DNA from 4 places in the Agrobacterium sp. 16-172Ci genome. Region 2 is predicted to be linked to each of the others. Evidence: riboswitches for the same ligand, from Rfam matches in the RefSeq annotation. Region 2 holds a riboswitch; each other region holds the start of a gene.

Region 1 (7,081 bases), on a different contig from region 2:
CGCCGCGCCCTGAAGATCGTGCAGGAAGCCGCACCGGAACTGGAAGTGGATGGCGAAATGCAGGGCGGTTCGGCCCTTTCGGAAGCGCTGCGCAAGCGTGCCATGCCGAACAGCGTGCTGACGGGCGAAGCGAACCTTCTGGTTTTCCCGAACCTCGATGCCGCCAACATCACGCTCGGCGTCACCCGCACCTTGACGGAAGGCCTGCATGTCGGCCCGATCCTGCTCGGCACGGCCCTGCCCGCCCATATCCTGTCGCCCAGCGTCACCTCGCGCGGCGTGGTCAACATGGCGGCGTTTGCCGTGGTGCAGGCCTCGCATCCTTCGGTGTGATAGAGGCCGCATTAACGCAATTTTGAACAGGCTGTTGCCGCATTGCGGCAACAGCTTATGTTATCTTCCCGAAACACGGATGTCGTGAAGTATAACGCCCCTGCCACCAGCCGGGGACATCGAACGGATCGAACAATTGACCCGCCGCAGCCGCATCATCGGCCTCCTGCTTCCCCTTGTTTTCCTCGCCCCGGCCGCCGCCTTCGCGGATCAGGTCTGCGATACGCTTTATGCGCAATTGCGCGAACCGCCCCGCGTCGTCGGCAATACGGCCGAGGTGCGGCGTTATGCCAATGCGCTCGCCCGCCAGAACATCGTCATCCGCAAGATCAGGAACGACCTGCGCGGCTACGGCTGCTCATCCGGCAGCGTCATCGTCTATGGCAATCCCAATGCCGGTATCTGCGCCGAGATCGGCGATGCGCTGGCGGAAGCGGAAAGCGAGCGCGACGCCATCATCCGTGACCGCGACGACGCCATGGCGGCCGCGCGTGACAACGACGGCGACATCAGGCGGCAGCGCATTCTCGCCGCCCTCGATGCCAATGGCTGCAACACCATGCCACAAACGGAAACACAATTACCTCCGCCTCCGGATGTGACGCGTTATCCCGACGCTTTTCGGCAGAATGGCCCGCAGAACGACGATGAGCCGGGACAGGCGGGGCTTTCGCCCTACCCCAACGCTGCCGCCGAGGGTGGGCTTCGCACACTCTGCGTGCGCACCTGCGACGGCTCGTTTTTCCCCATCGCGTCCAATGCCTCGCCGCTTGATTTTCGCGCCCAGGCGGAGCAGTGCGAGAAAATGTGTCCGGGCACCGAGACGGAGCTTTATTTCCATTCCATGACGGATCAGGAAACCGCCGACATGGTGTCTGCGGAAACAGGCAAGCCCTACAGGGACCTGCCAACCGCCTTCGCCTACAGGAACGCCACGGCAAAAGCGCCGGGCTGCGCCTGCAACATGGCCGCCTATCACAAGGAAATGCAAAAGCAGGAAGAGGCCGCCCGGCCGCAGCCCGAAAAACCCTATTCCGGCATCACCACCATTCCATCACTGCAAGGTGACAAGGCTGAGAAACCCACCGAACAGCGACAGGCCGCCAAGCCGCCGGAACAGCCCGTTCCCGAACGCGACTATGACCCCAACGACAGCCGCGTCCGCGTCATAGGCCCTAAATTCCTGCCCGACCAGACAGGCCGTATCGACCTGAAGAACCCGGCATTGAAGGGTATACAGCCGCAGCAGTGACATACATCGCGGAGCGAGCGCGCGCCCCTTGCTTCTTCTCCCCAAGGGGGAGAAGTCCGCGGCAGCGGGATGAGGGGGCGAGCTCTCCGTATACCGCTAGCGTTGCCCCCTCATCCGACCCTTCGGGCCACCTTCTCCCCGACGGGGAGAAGAAATACGCGGCGACGTCCCGCCTTATTCACAGGTCTCCGCTTCTATACCCCGCCCCAGCGGTTACGAAACACCAGTTCCTCCAGCGGCACGCGCTGCCGCCAGCCCTTCACCGCCAGTTCCGGCTCGTTATAGAGCGCATCGACACGGCCGAGGCAAAGCCACGCGACGATTTCGATATGGCCGGGAATATCGAGAATGGTGCGAATGTCGCTATCGTGGAAAATGCTGACCCAGCCGACACCGATGCCTTCGGCGCGTGCCGCGAGCCAGAGATTCTGGATGGCGCAGACGGTGGAATAGACATCCGTGCGCGGATTATGGGTGCGGCCCAGCACCACCTTGCCGCCGCGCGTCGGATCGCAGGTGACGCAGATGCTGAGCGGCGCCTTGCGGATGCCTTCAAGCTTGAGACTGCGATAAAGCGCCTGCTGCTCGCCCGTGAACATCGCCGCCGCCTCCTCATTGGCGCGGCTGAAAGCCACGAAGGCCGACTGACGGATCGCGCCATCGGTGATGAGGGTGAAATTCCACGGCTGCATGAAACCGACCGAGGGCGCGGAATGGGCCGCCTTCAAAAGACGCTCCACCAGATCGTCCGGCAGCGGGTCCGGCAGGAACTGGTCGCGCACATCACGACGGGTCTCGATGGCGCGGTAAATCGCCTCGCGTTCCTCACCGGAAAACGGGCGGGCGGGCGAGAGCGCGTGATCGAACGAACTGGCGCCGGGCGGATTGTTTACGGACGAATCGGCTGGCATCGTTTATCCCCAACAATGCGAAGGCCGGGCGCAAATGCGCACCCCGCCTCGACAACAACCTGCCGCCGTCCGCGCGGTTCGGTCTATCCCGTCAGGCCGGTCTTCTGACTAGGCTTCATCCGCCCTTTTCGCCTTCCCGAATTGCTTCAGTGGCTTTAAAAAAGAACGTCCGCCTCACAGCGCTGGGCACGTTCCGGTCTTTCACCGGATTCCCGATTCTCCCGCCGCAAGGGCAGGCACCTGACAGGCAAGCTATGGGCAAAAAAGTTTGCGAATGCAAGCATCCTGCCGGTGGTGCGGCAATGTGGCCCGCCTCACCCCCATCATTCCACCGGAAAATACCGGACATAAGCGAACTCATCCCCATCCGGTGACCAGTTGGGCGAATTCATCGTTCCCTGCCCGCCGAAAAGTTCGAATAGCGTCTCGACATTGCCGCCATCCATATCCATCAGCCGCACCCGCACATCGAGATCGCGCGGATGGTCGAAAACGTCGCCGTCATAGGAAATGAACACCACCTTGTCTCCCTTGGGAGACGGGTGCGGAAACCAGTCGCCATAGGGACTGTCGGTAATGCGCTCGACGGCGGAGCCATCCACCCGCACGCGCCAGATCTGCATTCGCCCGGTGCGGCTGGAATTGAAATAGATCCACTCGCCGTCAGGCGAATAATCCGGCCCGTCATTGCGGCCCTCGCCATGGGTCAGCCGCGTCTCGACGCCGCTTGTTATATCCATCGAATAGATATCGAAGACCTGATCGCGAATGCCGCAATAGGCAAAACCTTTCCCATCCGGCGACCAGCCATGCCAGTAAGAGGGAAGATTTTTCGTCATCAACCGCGGCGCGCCGCCCGTCGAGGCCATGAGATAGATGGCGCTCTTGCCAAATTCCACCTTATCGGAAATGGCGTAGAGCGATCCATCCGGCGAAATACCGTGATCATTGTTGCAGAGCGTGGCAAAGCCGGTATCGACCTTCTCCGGCGCGATATCACCGGCAAGAGACAGGCGGTAAAGCAGACCTTCGCTGTTCAGCAGCAGATATTTTCCATCCGGCGACCAGTTCGGCGCTTCGAAGAGATCAGGCGTCTGCCACACCACCCGCATCTGCCGGGTGCGGATGTTGAAGATTTCGATGGAGCTGCGCATTCTGCCTCCCGGGCGTGTCCGTGTGTCGTTCAAAGCGCCCGGCAATGCAGACATTCCGTTTGCATCCACCATCGCCTCGATTATGATCCTAGGGCGGCAGGCACCGTCCTGCAAATTCAAACCGGAAAAAACGCCAGCGCTCCGGCACCGTCCGTGACCCTTGCCGTTTCTCCTAAAACCGAGGTTCCGCGATGAATACCATCGCCGATCACGGCATCCGCTTCGGCCGGATCGCCGCAATGCTTCCTGTCAAAAATATCGAAAAAGCCCATGACTTTTATGTCGGTGTGCTGGGCTTCACAAAAACCTTCGAAAACGGCACTCCCGTCGGCTTCATGATCCTCAAACAGGGCAATGCCGAATTGCACTTGACATTGCAGCCCACACATAAGGCAGCGCCCTTCAACGTGGCGCATATGATGGTGAGCGATGTCGATGCGCTTCACGCACTTTGCAAGAGTGAGGGCTTGCGCATCATCAAGGGCCTGCAGGACAAGGATTACGGCCTACGCGCCTTTGTGTTTGAGGACCCGGATGGCAACCGCATCGATGTGGGGCAGGCTATTTAAGACAAGTGAACGGCGCGGGGTTTTCTCCGCGCCGCTTGTTTAATGTTGTGGAACGAGCGCATGCCCCTTGTTTCTTCTCCCCGCCGGGGAGAAGTCCGCGGTAGCGGGATGAGGGGGCAAGGGTAGTGAGTTACGGCAACGTTGCCCCCTCATCCGACCCTTCGGGCCACCTTCTCCCCGGCGGGGAGAAGAAACGAGCGGCAACGCCGGGCAAAACATCCGCTACCAGCGTCTTCCTTCAATCACCGATCCCGAAACCGGTTGGTGATCGGATAACGCCTGTCACGCCCAAAGTTCTTCTTGGTGATCTTCACCCCCGGGGCCGATTGCCGGCGCTTGTATTCGGCGAGATAGAGCAGATGCTCCACCCGGTGCACGGTCGCCACATCATGACCGCGCGCCAGAATTTCCTCGACCGACATTTCCTTCTCGACAAGGCATTCCAGAATATCGTCCAGCACCGGATAGGGCGGCAGCGAATCCTGGTCGGTCTGGTTGGGGCGCAATTCGGCCGACGGGGCCTTGGAAATGATATTGGCCGGGATCACTTCGCCGGAAGGGCCGAGCGCGCCCGGCGGCACATGGGCGTTGCGCCAGCTGGAAATGGCATAGACCTGCATCTTGTAGAGGTCCTTGATGGGGTTGAAACCGCCATTCATGTCGCCGTAGAGCGTGGCATAACCCACCGACATTTCCGACTTGTTGCCCGTCGTCACCACCATGGAGCCGAACTTGTTCGAGACGGCCATCAAAATCGTGCCACGCGTGCGGCTCTGCAGGTTTTCCTCGGTAATGCCCTCTTCCGTGCCTTCGAAGAGATCGGAAAGCGCCGAGAGGAATCCTTCCACCGGCTCGACGATCGGCACGATGTCGTAACGGCAGCCCAGCGCCTTGGCGCAATCGGCCGCATCCTTCAGCGATTCTTCCGAAGTATAACGGTAAGGCAGCATGATGCAGCGCACCCGCTCCTCGCCCAGCGCATCGACGGCAAGGGCGGCACAGATCGCCGAATCGATGCCGCCGGAAAGGCCGAGAACCACGCTCTTGAAGCCGTTCTTGTTGACGTAATCACGGAAGCCCAGCATGCAGGCGCGGTAATCCGCCTCCTCGCCTTCGGGAATCTTCGAGAAAGGTCCGCTGTCGCAATGCCAGCCGTCTGCCGTGCGTTTCCAGTCGGTGACGGCAAGTGTGGCCTCGAACTGGCTCATCTGGAAGGCAAGCGTCTTATCGGCATTGAAGCCGAAGCTTGCACCGTCGAACACCAGCTCATCCTGCCCGCCCAGCTGGTTGGCGAAGACGAGAGGCAGGCCGCTTTCGATAACCTGCCGCAGCGCCACCTGATGCCGCACATCCAGCTTGCCGCGATAATAGGGCGAACCGTTCGGCACCAGCAGGATTTCCGCCCCGCTTTCGGCCAGCGTCTCGCAGACACCCATATCGTTCCAGATTTCCTCGCAGATCGGAATACCGATCCTGACCCCACGGAAATTATAGGGACCGGAAATCGATCCTTCGGAGAAAACGCGTTTTTCGTCGAATTCGCCGTAATTGGGCAGGTCGATCTTGTCGCGCAGCGCGATGATCTTGCCGCCATCCAGAAGCGCCACGGAATTGTGCCGGCCCGCCTCACCCTGTCGCGGAAAACCGATAACGACGCCCGGCCCGCCATCGGCAGTTTCCGCCGCCAGCTCTTCCACGGCTTTCAGGCATGCTTTCAGGAAAGCTGGCTTCAGCACCAGATCTTCCGGCGGATAGCCTGATATGAACAGCTCGGTCAGAAGCAGAAGATCGGCGCCCTGCGTCGCCGCATCGACCCTTGCCTCGCGCGCCTTGGCGAGATTGCCCGCCACGTCGCCAACGGTGGGATTGAATTGCCCGACGGCAATCCGGAGATGGTTCTCTATATCGTGTCTGTCGCTCATGGCTTTTCAATACCGCGCCCGTGGCCGCTCCGCAACGCGGCAATTGCATGGCGACGCCCGTTACGCTTCGGCCGCGCGCGTTCACGCTAAGGTTATCGCCGCACCGGCCAGACTCTTCAAAGTTCATGTCGCGTTCATCGCGCTTATGTGACAGTTACATGACACTTTTGCGACACCCGATTCACCTCCCCGGATCGGCCGTGCCGCCTGCAATACCGGAGTATGGGTTTGAGAGATTCGGCGCCAAAAACAACGGCTTCCGAAAAGGCTGGTTTTGTCTTTTCGCCTGCATGGACAAGGAGCCTTTCCAAGCTTTCGGGCATCGCCTATCCGCTTGCCAATCTGACAGTCGCGTCCGTCGTGCTGGTTGTGGCGCTGGAGTGGATCGCCCGCGGTTCGCTCACCGATGTCGGCGCTTTCCTCACCTCCTCCGCCCGCCCCGGCATGACCACCATTGCCGCCGTGCTTGCCCTTCTCGTGGCGCTGGATGCCCTTCTTGGCAGGCGTTACCTGTCGCTGATCGCGCTTGCGCCGCTCTGCGCGCTGACGGGGCTGATTTCGGCACAGAAACAGACCTATCTTTCCGATCCGCTTTATCCCTCCGACCTGCTGTTCGGCCGGCAGATCCTCGAGCTTCTGCCGACCATGCTGAAGGCCCAGCCGATGACGGCAGCCCTCGTCGCCCTCGGCATCTGCGCCACGATTGCGGCACTTACGGGCCTCTGGCTGCTGGCGCGCCGCCACTCACCGGGCTTGAGCTTGCGCGAACGCGCCGCCGGTCTCGCGATGGCGCTGCCGCTTCTTGCGGGTCTCGCCTCGCTTATGGACTATTCGCATTATTCCTGGGTGCGCGATCGCCTCAACATCATTCCAATGATGTGGGATCAGCAGGAAAATTACCGCCATAACGGCTTCCTGATGGCCTTTGCCTTCAATATTC
Region 2 (7,081 bases):
TGCAGCCAGGAAATAAATCTGGCGGCCTTCACCGAGGATGACGTGCGATACCGGCACATTCACTTCGACATCGCGGCCCGTCACATCCTTGACGGTGACCTTTTCGGCGAATGCCGGCCATGCGGCGGATACGAGAAGGCCAAGGGCAAGTGCCGCAGATTTGGCTGAGATGCGCATCGGATATTGCTCTCCAGTGTTGACTGGCGCGGCTGTATTATTTTCTGACTGTACTAGTCAACATTTATGTTTTAGAGCCATTCTTAACTGACCGGTACATGAGTTGAAGACCGATGATCGACACAATCCAATATGGCAAAAACGACAGTCTAAGAGACGAAATCAAATCCTACTGGTCCGGCCGCGCCGCGACTTTCGACCTTTCCCCCGGACATGAAATTTTTTCCGAAGACGAGCGCGAGGCCTGGCACGCGCTTATCCTGAAACATCTCGGCCGCGGAGAAGGCCGCAGGGCGCTCGATCTTGCCAGCGGCACCGGCGTCATCTCGCACCTGATGGACGATCTCGGTTTTCAGGTCACCGGCATGGACTGGTCGGAAACCATGCTGGCGCTTGCCCGTGAAAAAGCGAAAAGCCGTGGCCGCAGCATCCGCTTTTTCGTCGGCGATGCCGAAAACACGATGGAGCCGGATGAAAGCGCCGATGTCATCATCACCCGTCATCTGGTCTGGACGCTGGTGGACCCGCAGGCAAGCTTCGCCGAATGGTTCCGCGTTCTGAAACCGGGCGGACGGCTTCTGATCGTCGACGGCGATTTCGTGAACACCGGCTGGCGCGAAAAACTGGTGAAGAAACTGGCGGCCGGTCTCGAAAGCATCGGCCTCGTCAAACCGGACCAGCCGCACAAGCCGGCGGATCCGGAAAACACCTTCAACAGCATTCTTTCCCGCGTCTATTTTTCGAAGGGCGCAAGGGCTGGCGATGTCGCGGCGCTGTTGCGTGCGACCGGCTTCGAACCTGTGGCAATCGATCAGGAGCTTCAGGCCATTCACCGCGCCCAGGCGAAAAATTTCAGCCTTTTGAAAGGCATTCTGCGCGGGCTGCAGCATCGTTATGCTGTGTGCGCAGTGAAGCCGGATGTTTCCGGAAAGGCGTGAGGGAAACCATAGCCGCCTTCACTATCCGCATATACTACGTCATCCTCGGGCTTGTCCCGAGGATCTGCCAACGTGTCGTAAAATCAATCGGTTGCAGATGCTCGGGACAGGCCCGAGCATGACGGAGGGAAGGTCTGCGGACTTTGCAAGCACCCTTCCGGACGATCTGAACCGCCTCTCAAGACTTCCGCCGACACCTCATTTTCCCGCCCGCTCGAATAATTCCTCCAAGCGCGGCTTCGCCCGGCCGGGCACATCCACCGTCCGGTAGCTTTGCGGCAGGGTCGCCTCGCCGACCTTGATCAGCATGACCATGCCCATGCCGTAATGCGGCGAGCATTTGATGCCGTAAAAGCCCGGTTTTTCGAAACCGGTCTCGAATTCATCGTTGATCCGGCTTTTGAAGCCTTCGACACCTTCAGGGATCATGCCGTCAATGGTCGCGGCATTGTGGCTCTTGTGGGTGGGCACGAAGCGCACACGGTCGCCGGGGGCGATTTCCAGAAAGTCGGGTTCGAACACCATCGGGCCTTTTTCTCCCCGGTTCAGCATTTTCACCTCGAAGGTCTCGGCGGAAGCATGAAAGGGAAAACCCATGCTAATCGCCACGGCAATCCCGGCAAAATTCAGCAACTTCATCATCGTGCCAGTACTTTCCTTGCATGCTCGGCCCGCCCGTGGGCCGGCAGAAAACGAATATGGGAAAAGCCGCCCTCATCCGTGGTGACAACGCATTCCACCCCGAAGACGGCGGCTATTCTCGCTGGTGTCAGAACCTCGCGCGGCGGACCGACCGCAATCATCTCGCCCCGATGCATGATGGCGACCCGGTCACAGAACATGGCGGCGTGATTGAGATCGTGCAGCGCCGCCACAACGGTCAGGCCCTGCCGGCGCACCAGATCGAGCAGGCCGATCTGGTGGCCTATGTCGAGGTGGTTGGTCGGTTCGTCCAGAAGCAGGATATGCGGCTCCTGCGTCAATGCGCGGGCGATATGCAGGCGCTGGCGTTCGCCGCCGGAAAGATGGTGCCAGTTGCGCTCCGCCTTATCGGCCATATCGACATTGGCAAGTGCTGCATCAACAATGGCGTCATCCTGCTGCGACCAAGCGGAAAGCGGCCCGAGATAGGGCGTGCGCCCAAGCTCCACCGCCTGCCGTGCGGTGATCCGTTCGGTAGTTTCGGCCTGCTGCTCCACGAAGGCAAGCCGGCGGGCAAGGTCTCGCCGTCCCAATGAGGCAAGCGGCTCATCCCCGAGCGTAACGTGCCCCCGGCGCGGCTTGCGAATGCCTGCCAGCATGGAAAGCAGTGTGCTTTTGCCGGAACCGTTCGGTCCGATGATGCCGAGAAACTCACCCGAACCGACATCGAGCGAGACCCCACGCACAATATCGATATTGCCGGCATGGAAATGCAGGTCGTGGGCGGATAATTTCATGAACGCCCCCTCTTCTGCCCAAGGATGAAGGCAAAGGCGGGCGCGCCGACGAGCGCGGTGATGACGCCGATGGGCAGCACCTGCCCCGGAATGACAATGCGAGAGAGAATATCCGCGACGATCATGAAAACCGCGCCGGTCAGCGCCGTTACCGGCAGCAATATGCCATGGCGAACGCCGACGAAGATGCGCGCGGCATGCGGAATGACGAGGCCCACGAAGCCGATGGAGCCCACCAGCGACACCATCGCAGCCGTCATGATCGCCGAAACGGAGATCAGCACCGCATAGACCCAGCGCACCGGAATGCCGAGCGAGGCAGCAGCCTGACCGCCGAAGGCGAAGGCATCGAGCGCCCGAGCATACCAGAGACACACCGCAAGTCCCGCAAGACTGACCGGCAGCGCCAGCCAGACATCCGGCCAGCGCACCCCGGAGAGGTTGCCCAGCAGCCAGAACATGATGCCGCGCGCCTGTTCTGCATTGGCGGATTTGGTGACGATGAAAGAGGTCATGGCATTAAACAGCTGCGACCCGGCCACCCCGGCAAGAATGATGGCGCTGTTGCCGTGTCCCGCCCGCACCGCCAGAAGACTGACCAGCGAAAACGCAACGAAGGCACCAATAAGCGCCCCGGCCGGCATCGTCAGGAACCCCGCTCCGAAGCCAAGCAGCGCGACAGCGACGGCACCGGTGGAGGCGCCAGCGGAAATGCCGAGAATATAAGGATCGGCAAGCGGATTGCGCAGAAGCGATTGCAGCACCGCCCCGGCCAGCGCCAAAGAAGCGCCGCAACAGGCGGCGACGACCGCGCGGCTGAGACGATAACTCCAGACGATGCCCTCATCCAGCGGCTCCAGCGGATAGGCCGCATGGAAGACGCGGTTGGCGATTGTTTTCGCCACGACGTCGAAAGGAATGGCGGTCTCGCCGATGGCCGCCCCGGCCATCAGCGCGACGAGCAGCAGTGCGAGCGCAGCAAAAGCCAGCCCTACTCTGCCGAGATGGATGGAAAGACCGTTCACTTCGCGAGGCCGGCAGCCGAAATCGCCTCGGCCAGCGTTTCGATGCCTTCAATGGTGCGAATGGTCGGGTTCATCGCCTGCGCATCCATCTCGAACACATGACCTTCCTTGACGGCGGGCATGATGCTGGCCACGGGATCGGTGGCGAGGAACTTCAGCTTGACGGCGACATCGTCAGCCGGGAAACGGCGGCGATCCATCTTGCCGGCAACGATGATGGACGGATTTGCCTTGGCGATGGTTTCCCAGCCGACGGTCGGCCATTCTTCATCGCTTTCGATGACGTTCTTTAAGCCCAGCGCGGACATGATGTAGCCGGGAGCGCCATTGCGTCCAGCCACATAGGGATCGATATCCAGCTCGGCGCTGGAGAACCAGAAGACGGCCGAAAGCTTGCCATTTGCCGAGGCGATCTTGGCGCGGGCGGCTTCTTCACGCTTCTTCAGGTCGGCAACGACCTCTTCACCGCGATCCTGCACGTTGAAGATTTTGGCGAGATCGCGGATTTCCTGGTAGATCAGATCCATGGTGAAGACGGTGTTGCGCACGCCGTCGCCGCCGCCGGAGTTGTCCTTGCCCATGCAATCGGCGGGCGAGGTATAAACGGGAACGCCAAGCTCGGCGAATTGCGCCGGTGTTCCGACAACGCCTTCCGGACCGATCTGCCACTGGAACTGCGTCGTCACGAGGTCCGGATTCTTGCCGATGACCGCCTCGAAGCTCGGATCATTGTCAGCCAGACGCTCGACCCTGGCATTGGCCTCTTCGTAGCCCTTCAGAACCGGACCGATCCACAGCGCCGTGCCGACCACCTTGTCGGCGAGGCCGAGGAGGTAAAGAACCTCGGTCGTGCTCTGGCCGACGGACACGGTGCGGGCGGGCGCCTGCTTGAAGGTGATCTCCTGACCGCAGCTGTTGATCGTCAGGGGATAAGTGGTTTCGGCAGCATTGGCGCCGGCGACAGGCAAAGCCGCAAGCGCCGCGGCCAGAAAACCGGCATGGACCGGCAGGCGTCTAGAATGAAACATGTGTTCTCCAGTCGAAAGTAAATCTTATTCCAGAGCAGCAGGCGTCAGAACGCGCAGCAACAGCGGGACGTCTTGTACGGAGAACGGCAATAGGACGCAAACGAAATGTTATGAAATAACATTACAATCTCCTCCTCCGGGCTTCCCCGCCCGTAACGATGGTTTATATTTCGACGGCAGGTCTCCTGGCTCACGGATTTGCGTCACTCATCTGCCTTCCCGCATTCTGGAGAATACAGTGGCATAACGCCTTGAAGCGTCACGGGGATGAACGACAATCCGCTTACAGTTGCGGGGGCAGCCACGGCATTGGGCGAAAAAGATCGCCCGCACCATGTTCCCTATTAATCCCTTCGCCTTTCGGCTGCAGGAACCGTCGCTTTCTCACATAAGGGGCAAGAGGCGGGGCGTCAATTGCGATAGTGCCGCACCTCAGCACAAAGACGGGCTTGCCAGGGCGAAAATCTTTGCGGAACCGGAGCCTGCCGGTTGCAGCGCGCCTTTCGACATGACGGTGAGCGTTTCGATACCCACCAGCCCGGATTGCGTCAGAAACTCGGTCAGAAGACCGCTATCCCGCACGGTATCGAGACGGACAAGCTGATCGTCGAGATCGGAAAAATGTCGCCTCACCAACGCAATCGCATCCGCCTCGTCACCGGCGATGACCGGGCCGACAATATGGCCCCGCCCCGCCGCACGCCGCAATGCAAAGGCGGCAAGACGATCGGCCTCGAACAGGCCGTAACCCGTATTTTCCTGAACAAGGCGTTGCAGGACGCCCCGGCGCGAAACACCGAAAGCCGCCCGATCCAGATCCACCACGGCGGACAAATGATCCCAGGACAGCGGCTCGATTCTCTGCTTTCTTCCAAGCGTCTGCATCTCGGCAGGGCAACGTGCCTTGCCGCGCAGGAGATGTACTTTCTCCGTATCTCCGGCAAAACCCAGCCGTGCGAAAAGCCGTCGCGAGGCTTCCGTGGCGTTCAACCGCAGGGCGGCGTCAGGGTAGCCAGCAATGAGTTGGCCCACCAGCCATGGTGCAACGCCCTGCCCATGCAAACGGGGGGAAACGATGACCATGCCGACCGTCGCGAAAGCCTCATCATAAGGAAACAGCATTGCCGTTGCGACAACACGATCGATCTCGTCAAGCGCGACAAGGCCGACCCCGCACTGCCGCAGGAAACACCATTCGTTCGCGTGATATCGCCATCCGACAGCCATGGACAAAGCATGCAGATGATCGGCCTCCACATCGGCGATATCCACTGTCCGCAACTCGAAACTATCGACTTTGAGCAGCTCCATGACAAACGGCTCTCATTCCCTCCGGCGCGGAACCTAGATCCCGGCAGCCCAGCTCACGACATCCGAAGATAACCAGCCTCGCCAGCAGGAATTTTCCGAAAGCGCTGGAAGGACACAACAATCTACTGAAATCACCCGTATTTCAGCAGATAAACGCCGCAGGCCGCTCTAAGCTTTTCGGCGTTGAAGCGACGGAGACAGCCATGAACGCAATCGACATTCTGGAGCGTCTTGTCGGCTTCCCGTCGGTGGTCGGAACCGCCAATGGCGACATCGCCGGATGGATCGCCAATTATCTGGAAAGCCACGGCGCAAAAGTATCGCTGCTTGCCGGCCCGGAAGGCGACCGCGCCAATCTCTTCGCCAGCTTCGGCCCGACCGATGCCAGCGGATACATCCTTTCCGGCCATATGGATGTGGTGCCTGCCGGTGAGCCGGAATGGTCCTCCGATCCCTTTACGCTGGCAACCGAAGGCGAGCGTCTCTACGGACGCGGAACCACCGACATGAAAGGGTTTCTGGCCACGGTTCTCGCCGCAGCACCGGCATTTTCACGCATGGCGCTGAAGCGGCCCGTTCACATCGCCTTTTCCTATGACGAGGAGGCGGGCTGCCGTGGCGTTCCGCATCTCATCGCCCGCTTGCCGGAACTATGCGCAAAACCGGCGGGCGCAATCATCGGCGAACCGAGCAATCTGCGCGCCGTGCGCGCCCACAAGGGTAAGGCCGCCGCACGCATCACCATTCGCGGCCGCTCCGGCCATTCCTCGCGGCCGGATCAGGGCGTGAACGCCATTCATCTGATGACCGGCATCATGGCAAAGGCGGTCGAGACCGCACAGGCTCTCACCGAGGGGCCTTTCGAAGCGACATTCGAGCCGCCCTATTCCTCCCTGCAGATCGGCACGGCGAAAGGCGGACAGGCGATCAATATCATCCCCGATCTCTGCGCCATCGAACTGGAAGCGCGGGCGATTGCTGGCGTATCGCCGGTCGCCCTGCTCCAGCCGGTGCGCGACGGCGTCGAAGCGCTCGCCGCCAGGGGCATCGACATAGAATGGACGCCGATGAGCGATTATCCGGCGCTCTCCCTTGCCGCCGATGCGCCGCTCGTGAAGCTTCTGGAAGAATTGACCGACGCGCCCTGCATCGCCGCCGTCAGC
Region 3 (7,081 bases), on a different contig from region 2:
AGAAGCTGCCGGTCGTTTCGCAGCTCAGCACCCGGTCCGAACGGAAATTGCGAATCGCCTGCCGCAATTCGCACCAGGCGACGATATTCACCGTCTCCGAATAATAGATCACCGCAATCGGCCGAACCCGCCGCTGCGTTTGCGCGCCGGCTTCATCGCGATAGGTGATCTCCAGCTTCTCCTCGTCGCGCACCGCCCGCCGGACCGTCGCAAGATCGACGCCGGCGGGGGAGGGCGCGATGCTGCCCCAGGCATGCAGGGCATTGGCGGAGAGGGTTTTCGACAGTGGTTCGGGCAGGGAGGCGGCAATCTTGTCGCTGACCTGCCTTGCCGCCTGCCGCAACTCGCTATCGCCGGTGCGGGCCACCATGGCGAGCGCCAGCACGATCGCCTCCGTCTCTTCGATGGAAAACATCAGCGGCGGCAGGTTGAAGCCGGGACGCAGGATATAACCGACGCCGCGTTCCCCTTCGATGGGCACGCGCATGGTCTGAAGCGCTGCTATGTCGCGATAGACAGAGCGCACCGTCACTTCCAGCGCCTCGGCAATCGTCTGCGCGGTGACAGGCCTGCGCGCCACCCGCAGAATCTGGATGATCTCGAACAGTCTCGACGCCTTGCGCATTGCCGTTTTCCCGGTGGATTTTCCCACGCAACTGACACAACGCTGTCAGTTGGCTTCTCCTATAAACGGAGAAACACATTGAGAAACATGGGATTTCCCGAATGTGTCGTGAACCGTTTTGGGAGATACTGACATGAGTTACGCCGAAAATCTCTGGCTTTTCTTTCTGGTCCTGTTCGGCATCATCATCCTGCCGGGCATGGACATGCTGTTCGTGCTGGCAAGCGCACTGACGGGCGGCAAGAGAACCGGCCTTTCCGCTGCAAGCGGCATGAGCGCCGGCGGCATCGTGCATTCGCTTTACGGCGCCCTGGGCGTCGGCATGTTGGCCGCCTGGATGCCGTCGCTGTTCCTGCCGCTCCTGGTTTTCGGCGCCGTCTATATGATCTGGATCGGCATCGGCCTGATGCGCAGCGCGATTGTCGTGAACGGCGATGAGGCGCAGGCGAGCGCTTCGGTCAGAAAAGCCTTCTGGCGGGCGGTGCTGACCTGCCTTTCCAACCCGAAGGCCTATCTGTTCATGATGGCGATTTATCCGCAATTCCTCAAACCGGCCTATGGCCCGATCTGGATGCAGGGGCTGGTGATGGGCGCGATGGTGGCGGTCACGCAGTTCACGGTTTACGGCGCGCTGGCGCTGACGGCGGATAAAAGCCGGGCATGGCTGGTTTCTTCGCCCGCCGCCACGATCTTCATCGGCCGCGCCGCCGGTTTCATGCTGATTGCCGCAGCGCTGCTGACACTGTGGGAGGCCCTGTCTTAGGCTTCTGTTTTCACGATGGAATTCACCGCAATGTGACTTCTTTTCGCCATCCGGAAAGGGCATCCTCGCGCCGTTCCATCTAGCGCCCGGTGTCCCGGCCGGAATCAAGGAGAGTTGCATGAAACTGAAAACCATTACCGCGGCCATGCTGTTCGGCTGTCTTTGCGCCGGAGCGGTCTACGCTGCCGGCGAAGTCGAAAAACGTGAAGGCATGATGAAGCAGATCGGTGGGGCGATGGGTTCGCTCGCCGCCATCTCCAAGGGCGAAAAGCCCTTCGACGCCGATACCGTCAAGACTGCCGTGACCACCATCAGCACCAACGCCAAGGCTTTCCCGGACCAGTTCCCCGCCGGCACCGAGACCGGCAGTGCCGCTGCCCCCGCCATCTGGGAAAATTTCGACGACTTCAAGGCCAAGGCCGCCAAGCTCGGCACGGATGCGGACATGGTTCTCGCCAATCTCCCCACCGATCAGGCGGGCGTCGCCACCGCCATGAAGACGCTGGGCGCCGATTGCGGCACCTGCCACCAGACCTATCGTCTGAAGAAATAATCGCAGCACTTTGGAAACGCCGCTTACCGGCGGCGTTTTCTCAGGCACGAAAGACATCTGACCGGGTCAGGTGAGAATGGGGAGAGGGGCATGTCCTCCATCTGGACGAAACTCGTGGGCGGGGCCGTCGTCGCGGCCATTGCGGGCTACGGCATATTCGCCTGGGTCACCGCGCCTCAGCGGCAGGCGCCCAGCCACTGGGTCAGCCTGGGCGAACCGGATCTGGCCAATGGCGAAACGCTGTTCTGGGCGGGCGGCTGCGCAAGCTGCCATGCCGCGCCCGATGCGAAAGGCGAGGCGCTATTGACGCTTTCGGGCGGGCAGGCGCTGAAAAGCCCCTTCGGCACCTTCCATGTCCCCAATATTTCCTCCGATCCGCAGCATGGCATCGGCGGCTGGACGCTGGCGGAATTCGGCGATGCGATGACGCGCGGTGTGGGCAGGAACGGCGAACATCTCTACCCGTCCTTTCCCTATGCCTCCTATGCCCGCATGACGCAGAAGGACATCAACGATCTCTTCGGTTATCTGAAGGCCCTGCCGGCCAGCCAGAACGATGCGCCGGATCACGAATTGCCGTTCCCCTTCAATCTGCGCATGGCGCTGGGCGGCTGGAAATTCCTTTATTTCGACCCCGCAGCGCGGCCCCGCGTGGAGCTTGCCAATGCCAATGCTGAATTGCTGCGCGGCCAATATCTGGTGGAAGGGCCGGGCCATTGCGGCGAATGCCACACACCGCGCAACGCGCTTGGCGGTTTCGTGAAAGACAAATGGCTGGCGGGCGGTCCCAACCCGGAAGGCGAGGGCCGCATTCCCGACATTACCCCCGGCTCGCAAAGCATCGGCAGCTGGGCCGAGGCCGATATTGCCAGCTATCTGGAAAACGGCTTCACCCCGGAATTCGACAGCGTCGGCGGCTCCATGGTCAAAGTGCAGCAGAACATGGCGCATCTGACGCCTGAAGACCGCGATGCAATTGCCGCCTATCTGAAGGCCATACCGTCGCGGTAACCCTCAGCCGTCATGCCGGACCAGATCCGGCATCCAGCCACGGCGCGTCTGCGCCGTGAGAAGAGTCTCTCGCGATCAAGGACTTGATCGCGCTGGACCCCGGATCTAGTCCGGGGTGACGGAGGTGGAGGCGACGGCGTGCAGTTCGAAATCAGGCCCACCATTGACTCCCGACCCCGCCCATCGGATAACAATCCTGTGATGGTTCCTTCCGGGCGTTCCGGAAGGTGAAAAGGGAACACGATAGGGAGAAATCCTCATTCGTGGCTGCCCCCGCAACTGTGAGCGGAGAGCCTGAAACGAAATGCCACTGGCAAGCCATCTCGCCGGGAACCCAAGGGTTTCCAGAGAGGGTGATGCCGGGAAGGTGTTTCAGGTTTTGACCCGTAAGCCAGGAGACCTGCCATCGCGGAAATATCCATGCCGGCGGGGTGTCCGGAAGAGCGGAATTTCAGGGTGGCGGGATCGACGCTTCCCTGTGTCAGTCTCGTATCCCCGTGGTGAAGTGTATCGTAGCGGCTCGATGGCCTTTTGCCGTCCGGCCGCGTCCAAAGGCGCGGGGTCGCGCCGGAGAGGGGTCACCATGTCCATCAACCAGAATACGGCCAACGCCGCCGTTTCCGCAAAAACAACCAGCTTCGCGCAATCGCTGACGGCGATCGTGCTTGGCCTGTTCGTTGTCGGTTTTGTCGGCTTTTCCCATGTGGAAGCCGTTCACAACGCCGCGCATGACACGCGTCATGCCAATGCCTTCCCCTGCCATTGAGGGGAACGGCATGTCGTCTTTTCGCAATATCGTCTTTACCGCCGTTCTCGTCGGCATCCTCGGCGGTTTCGCCGTTTCGGCCATGCAGGCTTTCGGCACGACGCCGCTCATCCTTCAGGCGGAAACCTATGAAAGCGCCGGCGAAGCGGCCCACAGCCATGATGCGCCGGCCCCCGGTGCTGCCGTTCCCGCCCATGAGCACAATGACGAGGCCTGGGCTCCGGCCGATGGCTTCGAGCGCACCGCCTACACCGTCGCCGCCAATGTGCTGACTGCCATCGGTTATGCGCTGGTGCTGACCGGCCTGATTTCGCTGCGTGGCACGAATGGCGGCTGGCGCGAAGGCCTTCTCTGGGGCGTTGCCGGTTTTGCCGCCGTCATGCTGGCGCCGATGATCGGCCTGCCGCCGGAACTGCCGGGCAGCCCGGCCGCCGCACTTGAGGCGCGGCAAATCTGGTGGCTTGCGACGGTTGCCGCAACCGCGGGCGGCATCGCGCTGATCGCGTTCCGCCGCGAACCCTGGGCCATCGTATTGGCGCTGGTGCTGATCGTCGCACCGCATGTGGTCGGCGCACCCTTGCCGCCGGAAGGCGAACATGCGCTGGCGCCGCTGCCGCTGGAGCGTCAGTTCATCGTCGCCGCCACCGTGACTAGCTTCGTTTTCTGGGCTTTGCTCGGAACGTTGAGCGCGTTTTTCCTGAAGCGCTTCCAGTCGGCTTGAGACTATGCAGGACGCAGCGGAATGGAGTGAGGAACTCGATGCGCTGCGTTTTGCCGTCCCCGGTCACGGCGCTTTCTGCGCCGTGCACCGCCTTGCCTTCAAGGCGGTTCTTGGGGCGACCCCGGATCGCGAGGCGGCTATCGCCTGTTTTCATGAGCACGAGGCCGCTTTTATCGCTGCGGCGCTCAGCAAGATAAAACGCTCGAATTCACCCTCCGGCCGCAGCCTGCATCTGAACAGCCGCGATATTCGCCGTGCGATTGCCGGGGAGAACGGCGATCATGCGGCGCGTGTTTGTCGCGTACTTGATCGGCGATAATCATTGCCGTTTTCACGTCCGTCATCCCGGCCTTGAGCCGGGATCCAGCCAGCCCAAGTCATTGGGCTGAAAGGACTCTTTTCACCGCGCAGACGCGCGTCGGCTGGATTCCGGCTCAAGGCGGGAATGACGGGAGTAGAGGGAGCGCAAACAACCGAGGCGGCTATGCCTCAGCGATGCTCCGCCGCAAAAACCTGAAGTTCCGCCTCGGCTTCCGGACCAAAGAGGCCGAGGTGTTTCAGGATTTCCACAGCGAAACTGACCGGCGCGCTGCCGGCGGCCGTGATGATGCCGCCATCGCTGACCGCTTTCGGCTGGTCGCGGTAGAGCGACTCGCCGCTATAGACGGCATAAGCCTTGTGGGACGCCAGCGAATTGCCGGTATGGGCGACGTCGTTCAGGACGCCCGTGCTACCGAGCGCGCTCGCCGCCGCGCAGATGCCGGCAACCAGCCGGTTTCTGTCGCGAAACCGGTGCACCAGCCCGCCAAGATCGACAGCCGTTCCCTTTTCCCAGCTCAAGCCGCCGGGAATGACAAGCGCATCGATGTCAACAGGATCAAGCGCGTCATAGGATGTGTCAGGCGTCACATTCAGCCCACCCATGGATGTCACCGGCCTGCCGTCAGGGGTGGCATAGACGATCTCGACGCCCAGATAACTGCGCGCTGCGGCAGCAAGCAGCGCCGGTTCCCAGTCCGCAAAATACTGCGCCAGCGCAATGGCGATCCGTGTCATGGTCGTCTCCGTGGTTTTAATCAGGCGATGGACTGCATGTAGCGCATGCCGGTGACCGGGCGGGGCGCGAAATCCATGTTTTCGTAGAAACGATGCGCCGCCACATTACCGGTCGTGGCGCTGACGGAAAGATAGTCGCAACCGAGACGCTTGGCGATATCGCGGGCGCGGGAAACCAGATGCTGGCCGGTGCCATGGCCGCGATGCCCGTCACGCACGAAGAGATGATGCAGCTCAAGCCCGCGCCGGCCTTCCTGCGCCCTGTAGAGCGGCAGAAGCAGGGCGTAACCGATCAGCGCGCCATCGGCTTCGGCCACGAGGCCATGCACCCAGGGCAGCGGGCCGAAGAGGTCGCGTTCCAGTTTCGCCGGCGTGATCGCCGCCGCATCGCCGTGGTAGGAGGCAAGCAGCGTAATCATCTCGTTGAGCTCGGGCAAATCCGTCTTGCGTGCACCACGAATGATGACGACGGGCGGTCTTTCCAGTGTAAGGGAGCTATCTTCGGTCATTTTTTCGGTCCTTTGGTCTTATCGGTGCCGTCAGGACGCTTGAGAAACAACAAAGCCGCCTGACGGCGGCTTGTTGACAATATGATCTGTCGAGCCGCCCTTAGAGGTAGGCCCAAAAGTACGAGCAGGAGATGGGTGCGCGTTCGTTGATCATGGGACATGCAATGCGCCCGAATCCGCAATCTGTCAAGCCCGGTTTTCCGATCAATGTTCACCCTCACACATGCCGTGATTGGAAAGCGCGCGGATGACGTAGCAATCCTCTATGGAATGGCCGTGGCAATGGGAGACGATGCGCTCCAGCTCGTGCTCCAGCTTCTTCAGGCTGGCGATCTTTTCGCGCACATGGGCGAGGTGTTCGGCGGCGATGCGGTCCGCGCCTTCGCAGGGCATCTGCCGGTGCTGGCTAAGCGCGATCAGTTCGCGGATGGCGTCGATGTTCAGCCCGAGATCGCGCGCATGGCGGATGAATGCCAGCCTTTCGAGGTCGGTCTTTTCGTAGCGGCGCTGGTTGCCATCCGAACGATCCGCCTCGCGGATGAGGCCCATCTGCTCGTAATAGCGGATCGTCGGCACCTTGACGCCGGTACGTTTCGACAGTTCACCGATGGACAGCATGGCTTTCTCCATATCTCCAGTCTCTAGAGATATGGCTTTTCCGTCCCCGGTTCAATGGCCTTAAGCGACGTCGTTGACGCCAAGCGCCTGGGCCAGTGCCTTCAGAATCTGCGATTCGAGGCTTGCCATATCCGGCTGGGCGGAAGCGGCCACCTCAGCATTGGCGCCAGTGGCGGCGGAAACGCCGCTGTCCATGTTCCAGAGAGCAGCAGCGAGGCTCGCGGAGGCGCCGGCCAGCGGGGCGACGGTGGTGGCGACATTGCCTGCCACCGAAATGGCGCGATGGGCCGCCCGCGTCAGCTCCTGCAAAGCCTCGGTGGTAGACTGGCTCTCCCGGTTATGCGCAGGCGCGATGCCGCGGACGGGAGAGGCGAAATTGATGCTGCTGGTTGCTGCGATAGTCGTCATGACTGTGAGTCCCCTAGTTCTGATGGGGCATTTTTAAGGTCCGAAACATTC
Region 4 (7,081 bases), on a different contig from region 2:
GATGACCGAGACGGTCTGCGCTGAAAGGCCGCAAAGTCTTGATATCTCCGCTTTTGACAGTCCGCCGTGACGGCGAACGAGAGACAGCACGAGCCGCTCATTATAAGCGCGCACTCCGATCTGGTTGGCGCCGCCGCTTATATCCATGGTGGTGGGCGACGCCGGCGGCGCCGTCTCGACAGATTGTCTCATAGTGTCATCCTCCCGCCCGCCCTATCCGCCGTGACCGATACAGCAGGCTTTATGGCAATCTTGCTATCGCAACGTTAAACGACGTGGCGATATTCCTCCCTGCCGCATATCAGAATGCCATAGGGAATTAATAATTCAACCGGATTTATTTATTGACAGGCGTTTCCTTTGGTGGTTCCATCTGAGCCAACGGTCATCGATCTCGGAGGAGACGGGATCGTCGGGTAACCGTCACGGTGCTCAAATATCCATTGGGAGGATCTCATGAAGACCACTGTTTCCGCTCTTCTGGGCGCGCTTGCGCTTGGCGTTTCTTTCGCTTCCGTTGCGTCAGCGGCCGATACTTCGGTTTGCCTCATCACCAAAACCGATACCAATCCCTTTTTCGTCAAGATGAAAGAAGGCGCGACCGCCAAGGCTAAAGAACTTGGCGTGACGCTGAAATCCTATGCCGGCAAGATCGACGGCGATTCCGAAAGCCAGGTAGCGGCCATCGAGACCTGCATTGCCGATGGCGCCAAGGGTATCCTGATCACCGCATCGGACACCAAGGGTATCGTTCCGGCCGTTCAGAAGGCGCGTGATGCCGGTCTTCTGGTCATTGCGCTCGATACGCCGCTGGAACCCGTCGATGCCGCCGATTCCACCTTCGCCACGGACAATCTTCTGGCTGGTGAGCTGATCGGCAAATGGGCTGCCGGCAGCCTCGGCGACAAGGCAAAAGATGCGAAAATCGCCTTCCTTAACCTTACCCCCTCCCAGCCGACGGTGGATGTGCTGCGCAACCAGGGCTTCATGAAGGGCTTTGGCATTGACGTGAAGGACATCAACAAGATCGGCGATGAAAACGATCCGCGTATCGTCGGCCATGATGTCACCAATGGTAACGAAGAAGGCGGCCGCGCGGCGATGGAAAATCTGCTGCAGAAGGACCCGACCATCAACGTCGTCCATACCATCAATGAACCTGCGGCTGCCGGCGCTTATGAGGCGTTGAAGGCGGTCGGCCGTGAAAAGGATGTTCTGATCGTTTCCGTCGATGGCGGTTGCCCGGGCGTCAAGAACGTCGCGGAAGGCGTGATCGGCGCGACCTCGCAGCAATATCCGCTGCTGATGGCGGCGCTTGGCGTGGAAGCCGTCAAGAAGTTTGCCGACACCGGTGAAAAGCCGAAGCCGACTGAAGGCAAGAACTTCGTCGATACCGGCGTGACGCTGGTAACCGACAAGCCGGTCAAGGGCCTCGACTCCATCGATACGAAGGAAGGTCTCAACAAGTGCTGGGGCTGATGCCTCGCCGTTGAAACCCGCGGGGGCATTCGTGCCCCCGCCCTTGGACGAGAATGATTCAGGCACGATCCGGGGGATCGGACAAAGGAACAAACGAGCGCGTCAGGCGTCCTGCGGGGATAGCATAGGCCGCTTCACAACACTTTGAAATCTATGCATCATTCTCTTTGGAGATAGGCCCGGTGTCAGGGCTGGTGCGATAGAGCGATCGGGAGGAAAATCCATGAGCGATCAGCCGGTGCGGGCTCAGCCGCATAATGAATTTGAAAAAGTGCTTTCGGGAAGTTCGACGCAGGTCGCTGCTTTCGATACGCACGACAAGAGTGTGCTGGAAAAACTGCAGCACTTTCTCCACTCCAGCCCGGCGGCCGTTCCGCTTATCGTTCTGGTGCTGTCGCTGATTGTTTTCGGCCTGCTTCTCGGCGGCAAGTTTTTCTCGGCCTTCACGCTGACCCTTATTCTGCAGCAGGTCGCCATCGTCGGTATTGTCGGCGCGGCGCAGTCGCTGGTCATCCTGACGGCGGGCATCGATCTGTCGGTCGGCGCGATTATGGTCCTGTCTTCCGTTGTCATGGGACAGTTCACCTTCCGTTACGGCTTGCCGGCGGAACTTTCCATTCTCTGTGGCCTTGCCGTCGGCGCATTTTGCGGCTTCATCAACGGCATTCTGGTCTCGCGCATGCGCCTGCCGCCCTTCATCGTCACGCTAGGCATGTGGCAGATCGTATTGGCGACCAACTTCCTCTATTCCGCAAACGAAACTATCCGCGCCCAGGATATCGCCCAGCAGGCGCCGATCCTGCAATTCTTCGGCGCCAATATCCGGGTCGGCGGCGCGGTCTTCACCTATGGCGTCATCGCAATGGTCCTGCTCGTCGCCCTGCTCTGGTATGTGCTGAACCGCACCGCCTGGGGTCGCCATCTTTATGCTGTCGGTGACGATCCGGATGCCGCCGAACTTGCCGGTGTCAACGTCAAGCGCATGCTGACCACCGTTTACACGCTGTCGGGTCTCATCTGCGCCTTCGCCGGCTGGGCCTTGATCGGCCGCATCGGCTCGGTTTCGCCGACAGCCGGTCAATTCGCCAATATCGAATCCATCACTGCGGTGGTTATCGGCGGCCTTTCGCTGTTCGGTGGACGTGGCTCCATCATGGGCATGATCTTCGGCGCCCTGATCGTCGGCGTCTTTTCGCTCGGCCTCAGGCTTATCGGAACAGACCCGCAATGGACCTATCTGTTGATCGGCGTCCTCATCATCATGGCTGTCGCAATCGACCAGTGGATCAGAAAGGTAGCAGGCTGATGGCAAAAGAACCCATTCTCACAGCACGCAATCTCGTCAAGCGCTATGGTCGTGTGACCGCCCTCGACCATGCCGATTTCGATCTCTATCCGGGCGAAATCCTGGCGGTGATCGGCGATAACGGCGCTGGCAAATCTTCTCTCATCAAGGCGATTTCCGGTGCGGTGACACCCGATGAAGGGGAAATCCGGCTGGAAGGCCAGCCCGTGCAGTTCCGCTCGCCGATAGAGGCGCGCAAGGCTGGCATAGAGACGGTCTATCAGAACCTCGCGTTGTCGCCGGCGCTTTCCATAGCCGACAATATGTTTCTCGGCCGCGAAATCCGTAAACCCGGCATTCAGGGCAGCCTCTTCCGCGCCCTTGACCGCCCGGCCATGGAAAAATTCGCCCGGGAGAAACTGTCGGAACTCGGCCTGATGACGATCCAGAACATCAATCAGGCGGTGGAAACCCTCTCCGGGGGTCAGCGTCAGGGTGTGGCGGTGGCGCGTGCAGCCGCCTTCGGCTCCAAGGTCGTTATCCTCGACGAGCCGACGGCAGCACTCGGCGTGAAGGAAAGCCGGCGTGTTCTGGAGCTTATTCTGGACGTGCGTTCGCGCGGCCTGCCGATCGTCCTCATCTCGCACAACATGCCGCATGTCTTCGAGGTTGCGGATCGCATCCATATCCACCGGCTCGGCAAGCGCCTGTGCGTTATCAATCCGAAGGACTACTCCATGTCCGACGCCGTCGCCTTCATGACCGGCGCCAAGGAAGCGCCGAAGGAAACGCTTGCCGCATGACGCTGAAGCTTGAAACCATCGCCGAAGACGTTCTTCGGCGGGCAGAAGGTAGATCCCGTTTTATCGTCGCTATTGCCGGTCCCCCTGGGGCCGGCAAATCCACGCTGGCGGATGCCCTTTGTGATGCTTTGCTGGCACGGGGCGAAACGGCCGCCGTGCTGCCCATGGACGGCTTCCATATGGACAATGGCATCCTTGAAGGGCGCGGGCTGCTGCCGCGAAAGGGCGCACCCGAAACCTTCGACGTGCGCGGTTTCCTCGATATCGTCTCCGCCGTCCGCAGGGGCGGGCAGGAGGTGCTTGTTCCGGTTTTCGACCGTTCCCGTGAAATCGCCATAGCGTCCGCCCGGGCGATTGCGCCGGAAACACGCTTTATCCTTGCTGAAGGCAATTATCTGCTGCTGGACGAGGCGCCGTGGACAACTCTTTCCAAAAGCTTCGACCTCACCGTTTTTGTAGGGCCGTCCGTCGACGTGCTTGAGGAGAGGCTACGGAAAAGGTGGCAGGGCTATGGTCTCGACGAGGCTGCGATCCACGCCAAACTTTTCGAAAACGATCTTCCGAACGGAAAAAGGGTGATCGAAAACGCCCGTCCCGCCGATATTCATATCGACATCTGGGAATAGACTAACGCATTTTCTGTTTGAGCGTCGGCGCGCTCGTGCCGTTAAGCCTTTGTTGACCATGTGTTGAATCTTTTTGATCCACAGGGTGGGGCTTTTGTGTGTCTATTCATTGACGCGAAAATTTCCTCATATACTATATGTGGTGTTCGAGGTTCTTCCGATTCGCAAGGGTTGGGAGCTAAGACGGGAATTCGGTGCGTAACGCCATCATGGTGGAGCAAGGCCGAAACTGCCCCCGCAACTGTAAGCGGTGAGCATCGTTCCGATTTGGGTCACTGGAGCCGAAAGCTTCGGGAAGGCCGGAATAGATGTTGTGACCCGCAAGTCAGGAGACCTGCCTTGAGCGCAAACGTCCACGGGCGGGGTGTCCGGAGGAAGGTGTATGACGCAAATGATTTGCGTGCGCCCTTTTCTGCCCCCTCCAGAACAAGCTTCGGGGTGAAGTCATGCCAGTGCATTTGTTTGAGTTGCTGCGCTCGTCGGCGTAGAGAGCGATTTTACGCGGCTAGAGCCGCGCACGCCCACCTTAATGACAGATCCATCGCCGCCCGATTGCGATTGCAATCGGCAATGTTGAGCCGTGTCCGAAACCGGCTTCGAGAGAGGAAATTATGACCGTCACCGTTTACAGCAAGCCCGCCTGCGTCCAGTGCACTGCCACTTACCGCGCCCTCGACCGCATCGGTGTCTCCTATGAGATCATCGATATTTCCGAAGATGCGGATGCGCTCGATCATGTCCGTGGCCTCGGCTATATGCAGGTGCCCGTGGTCGTCGCCGGTGAGCGCCATTGGGCGGGTTTCCGGCCGGATATGATCGGCTCGATCAGCTGAGGTGGAGGGGCGATGGGCCTGATCGTCTATTATTCCAGCCGCTCTGAAAACACCCATCGTTTCCTTCTGAAACTGGGACGGCGTCTGTTTCGCCTGCCGCTCGGCGCGGAGGACGACGTACCGCATGTGTCGGAGCCCTATGTGCTGGTCACACCCACCTATGGGGGGGGGGGCACCAAAGGGGCCGTGCCGAAACCGGTCATCCGGTTCTTGAACGAGCCCTCCAACCGAAACCTCATTCGCGGCGTTATCGCGGCGGGAAACACGAATTTTGGCGCAGCTTTCGCATCCGCCGGAGATATCGTCTCGCGCAAATGCGCCGTGCCGTTTCTCTATCGCTTCGAGCTTCTTGGCACGGAGGAAGATGTCGCCAACGTCAAACATGGATTGGAACGATTTTGGACACGCTGACCTCAAGCGCCATGCGCAAGGACGCCAAACAGCCGGCAACAGCAACCCAGAAACCGCTCGATGCGGCTCTGGACTACCACGCGCTGAACGCGATGCTGAACCTTTACGATGAGAACGGAAAGATCCAGCTCGACAAGGATCGCCTTGCCGCCCGGCAATATTTCCTCCAGCACGTCAACCAGAACACCGTGTTTTTCCATAACCTTCGGGAAAAGCTAGATTATCTGGTGACGGAGGGATATTACGAGCAGGAGGTGCTGGACCAGTATTCCTTCAATTTCGTCCGCGACCTCTATGACGAGGCCTATGCCCGGAAATTCCGCTTTCCGACCTTTCTCGGCGCCTTCAAATATTACACCTCCTACACGCTGAAGACCTTCGACGGAAAACGTTATCTGGAGCGTTACGAGGATCGCGTCTGCATGGTGGCGCTGGCCCTTGCGCGCGGTGATGAGCAGCTTGCGCGCAATCTGGTCGATGAAATCATTTCAGGCCGCTTCCAGCCGGCAACGCCGACATTCCTCAACGCCGGCAAGAAGAGCCGCGGTGAGCTGGTTTCATGTTTTCTGCTGCGTGTGGAAGACAATATGGAAAGCATCGGCCGCTCCATCAATTCGGCCCTGCAGCTTTCCAAGCGCGGCGGCGGCGTGGCGCTGTCCTTGACCAATATTCGCGAATTCGGCGCGCCGATCAAACAGATCGAAAACCAGTCGTCCGGCGTTATTCCCGTCATGAAGCTGCTGGAAGACAGTTTTTCCTACGCCAACCAGCTTGGTGCGCGTCAGGGTGCCGGCGCGGTCTATCTGCATGCTCACCATCCGGATATCATGCGCTTCCTCGACACCAAGCGCGAAAATGCCGACGAGAAAATCCGCATCAAGACCCTGTCACTCGGCGTGGTGATCCCCGACATCACCTTCGAACTCGCCCGCAACAACGAGGATATGTATCTGTTTTCGCCCTATGATGTGGAGCGGGTCTATGGCGTGCCGTTGACCGAGATTTCGGTCACCGAAAAATACCAGGAAATGGTCGCCGATAGCCGCATCCGCAAGAAGAAGATCAAGGCGCGCGAATTCTTCCAGGTGATCGCCGAAATCCAGTTCGAGAGCGGTTACCCCTACATCATGTTTGAAGATACGGTGAACCGCGCCAATCCGGTTGCCGGCCGCATCAGCATGAGCAATCTCTGCTCGGAAATCCTGCAGGTCAGCGAGGCAAGCGAATTTAATGCCGATCTTTCCTATAGCCATATGGGCAAGGATATCTCCTGCAATCTCGGCTCGCTGAACATCGCCTCGGCGATGGATTCGGCCGATTTCGGCAAGACCATCGAGACCTCCATCCGTGCGCTGACGGCGGTGTCGGATATGAGCCATATTTCCTCCGTTCCTTCGGTGGAAAAGGGCAATGATGCCAGCCACGCCATCGGGCTAGGCCAGATGAACCTGCACGGCTATCTGGCGCGCGAACGCATCTTCTACGGCTCCGAAGAAGGCGTCGATTTCACCAATATCTATTTCTACACCGTCACCTATCACGCCATCCGCGCCAGCAACCGGCTGGCGGTGGAAAGGGGCCAGAGCTTCAAGGGCTTTGAGAACTCCAAATATGCCTCGGGTGAATATTTCGACAAATATACCG

What was found. Region 2 has a riboswitch for cobalamin ahead of ACQZ40_RS14575 (ABC transporter substrate-binding protein). Riboswitches for the same ligand answer to the same signal wherever they lie in the genome.
Region 1: another riboswitch for cobalamin. It lies ahead of bluB (5,6-dimethylbenzimidazole synthase); the one in region 2 lies ahead of ACQZ40_RS14575 (ABC transporter substrate-binding protein).
Region 3: another riboswitch for cobalamin. It lies ahead of ACQZ40_RS12705 (CbtB domain-containing protein); the one in region 2 lies ahead of ACQZ40_RS14575 (ABC transporter substrate-binding protein).
Region 4: another riboswitch for cobalamin. It lies ahead of nrdH (glutaredoxin-like protein NrdH); the one in region 2 lies ahead of ACQZ40_RS14575 (ABC transporter substrate-binding protein).

Annotation. Positions count from the first base shown of each region.
Region 1 is NZ_JBNWBW010000043.1:10,261-17,341, forward strand. It holds gene ACQZ40_RS24845 (NADP-dependent malic enzyme) at 1-333, shown strand, start outside; gene ACQZ40_RS24850 (DUF2865 domain-containing protein) at 470-1,585, shown strand; gene bluB (5,6-dimethylbenzimidazole synthase) at 1,780-2,496, opposite strand; cobalamin riboswitch at 2,574-2,755, opposite strand; gene ACQZ40_RS24860 (TolB family protein) at 2,820-3,650, opposite strand; gene ACQZ40_RS24865 (glyoxalase superfamily protein) at 3,842-4,219, shown strand; gene ACQZ40_RS24870 (NAD+ synthase) at 4,462-6,141, opposite strand; gene ACQZ40_RS24875 (LTA synthase family protein) at 6,364-7,081, shown strand, end outside.
Region 2 is NZ_JBNWBW010000015.1:10,545-17,625, reverse strand. It holds partial or broken gene ACQZ40_RS14600 (ABC transporter substrate-binding protein) at 1-177, opposite strand, end outside; gene ACQZ40_RS14595 (class I SAM-dependent methyltransferase) at 291-1,115, shown strand; gene ACQZ40_RS14590 (pseudoazurin) at 1,314-1,757, opposite strand; gene ACQZ40_RS14585 (ABC transporter ATP-binding protein) at 1,754-2,554, opposite strand; gene ACQZ40_RS14580 (FecCD family ABC transporter permease) at 2,551-3,579, opposite strand; gene ACQZ40_RS14575 (ABC transporter substrate-binding protein) at 3,576-4,607, opposite strand; cobalamin riboswitch at 4,766-5,000, opposite strand; gene ACQZ40_RS14570 (GNAT family N-acetyltransferase) at 5,040-5,918, opposite strand; gene argE (acetylornithine deacetylase) at 6,122-7,081, shown strand, end outside.
Region 3 is NZ_JBNWBW010000011.1:119,001-126,081, reverse strand. It holds gene ACQZ40_RS12725 (helix-turn-helix transcriptional regulator) at 1-625, opposite strand, end outside; gene ACQZ40_RS12720 (LysE family translocator) at 759-1,388, shown strand; gene ACQZ40_RS12715 (c-type cytochrome) at 1,507-1,941, shown strand; gene ACQZ40_RS12710 (c-type cytochrome) at 2,032-2,952, shown strand; cobalamin riboswitch at 3,138-3,374, shown strand; gene ACQZ40_RS12705 (CbtB domain-containing protein) at 3,536-3,718, shown strand; gene ACQZ40_RS12700 (CbtA family protein) at 3,729-4,439, shown strand; gene ACQZ40_RS12695 (hypothetical protein) at 4,444-4,758, shown strand; gene ACQZ40_RS12690 (type 1 glutamine amidotransferase family protein) at 4,929-5,495, opposite strand; gene ACQZ40_RS12685 (GNAT family N-acetyltransferase) at 5,516-6,004, opposite strand; gene ACQZ40_RS12680 (MerR family transcriptional regulator) at 6,209-6,622, opposite strand; gene ACQZ40_RS12675 (hypothetical protein) at 6,683-7,030, opposite strand.
Region 4 is NZ_JBNWBW010000038.1:22,804-29,884, reverse strand. It holds gene ACQZ40_RS24260 (ROK family transcriptional regulator) at 1-192, opposite strand, end outside; gene ACQZ40_RS24255 (sugar ABC transporter substrate-binding protein) at 457-1,479, shown strand; gene ACQZ40_RS24250 (ABC transporter permease) at 1,703-2,785, shown strand; gene ACQZ40_RS24245 (ATP-binding cassette domain-containing protein) at 2,785-3,567, shown strand; gene ACQZ40_RS24240 (nucleoside triphosphate hydrolase) at 3,564-4,193, shown strand; cobalamin riboswitch at 4,326-4,549, shown strand; gene nrdH (glutaredoxin-like protein NrdH) at 4,805-5,026, shown strand; gene nrdI (class Ib ribonucleoside-diphosphate reductase assembly flavoprotein NrdI) at 5,039-5,437, shown strand; gene nrdE (class 1b ribonucleoside-diphosphate reductase subunit alpha) at 5,425-7,081, shown strand, end outside.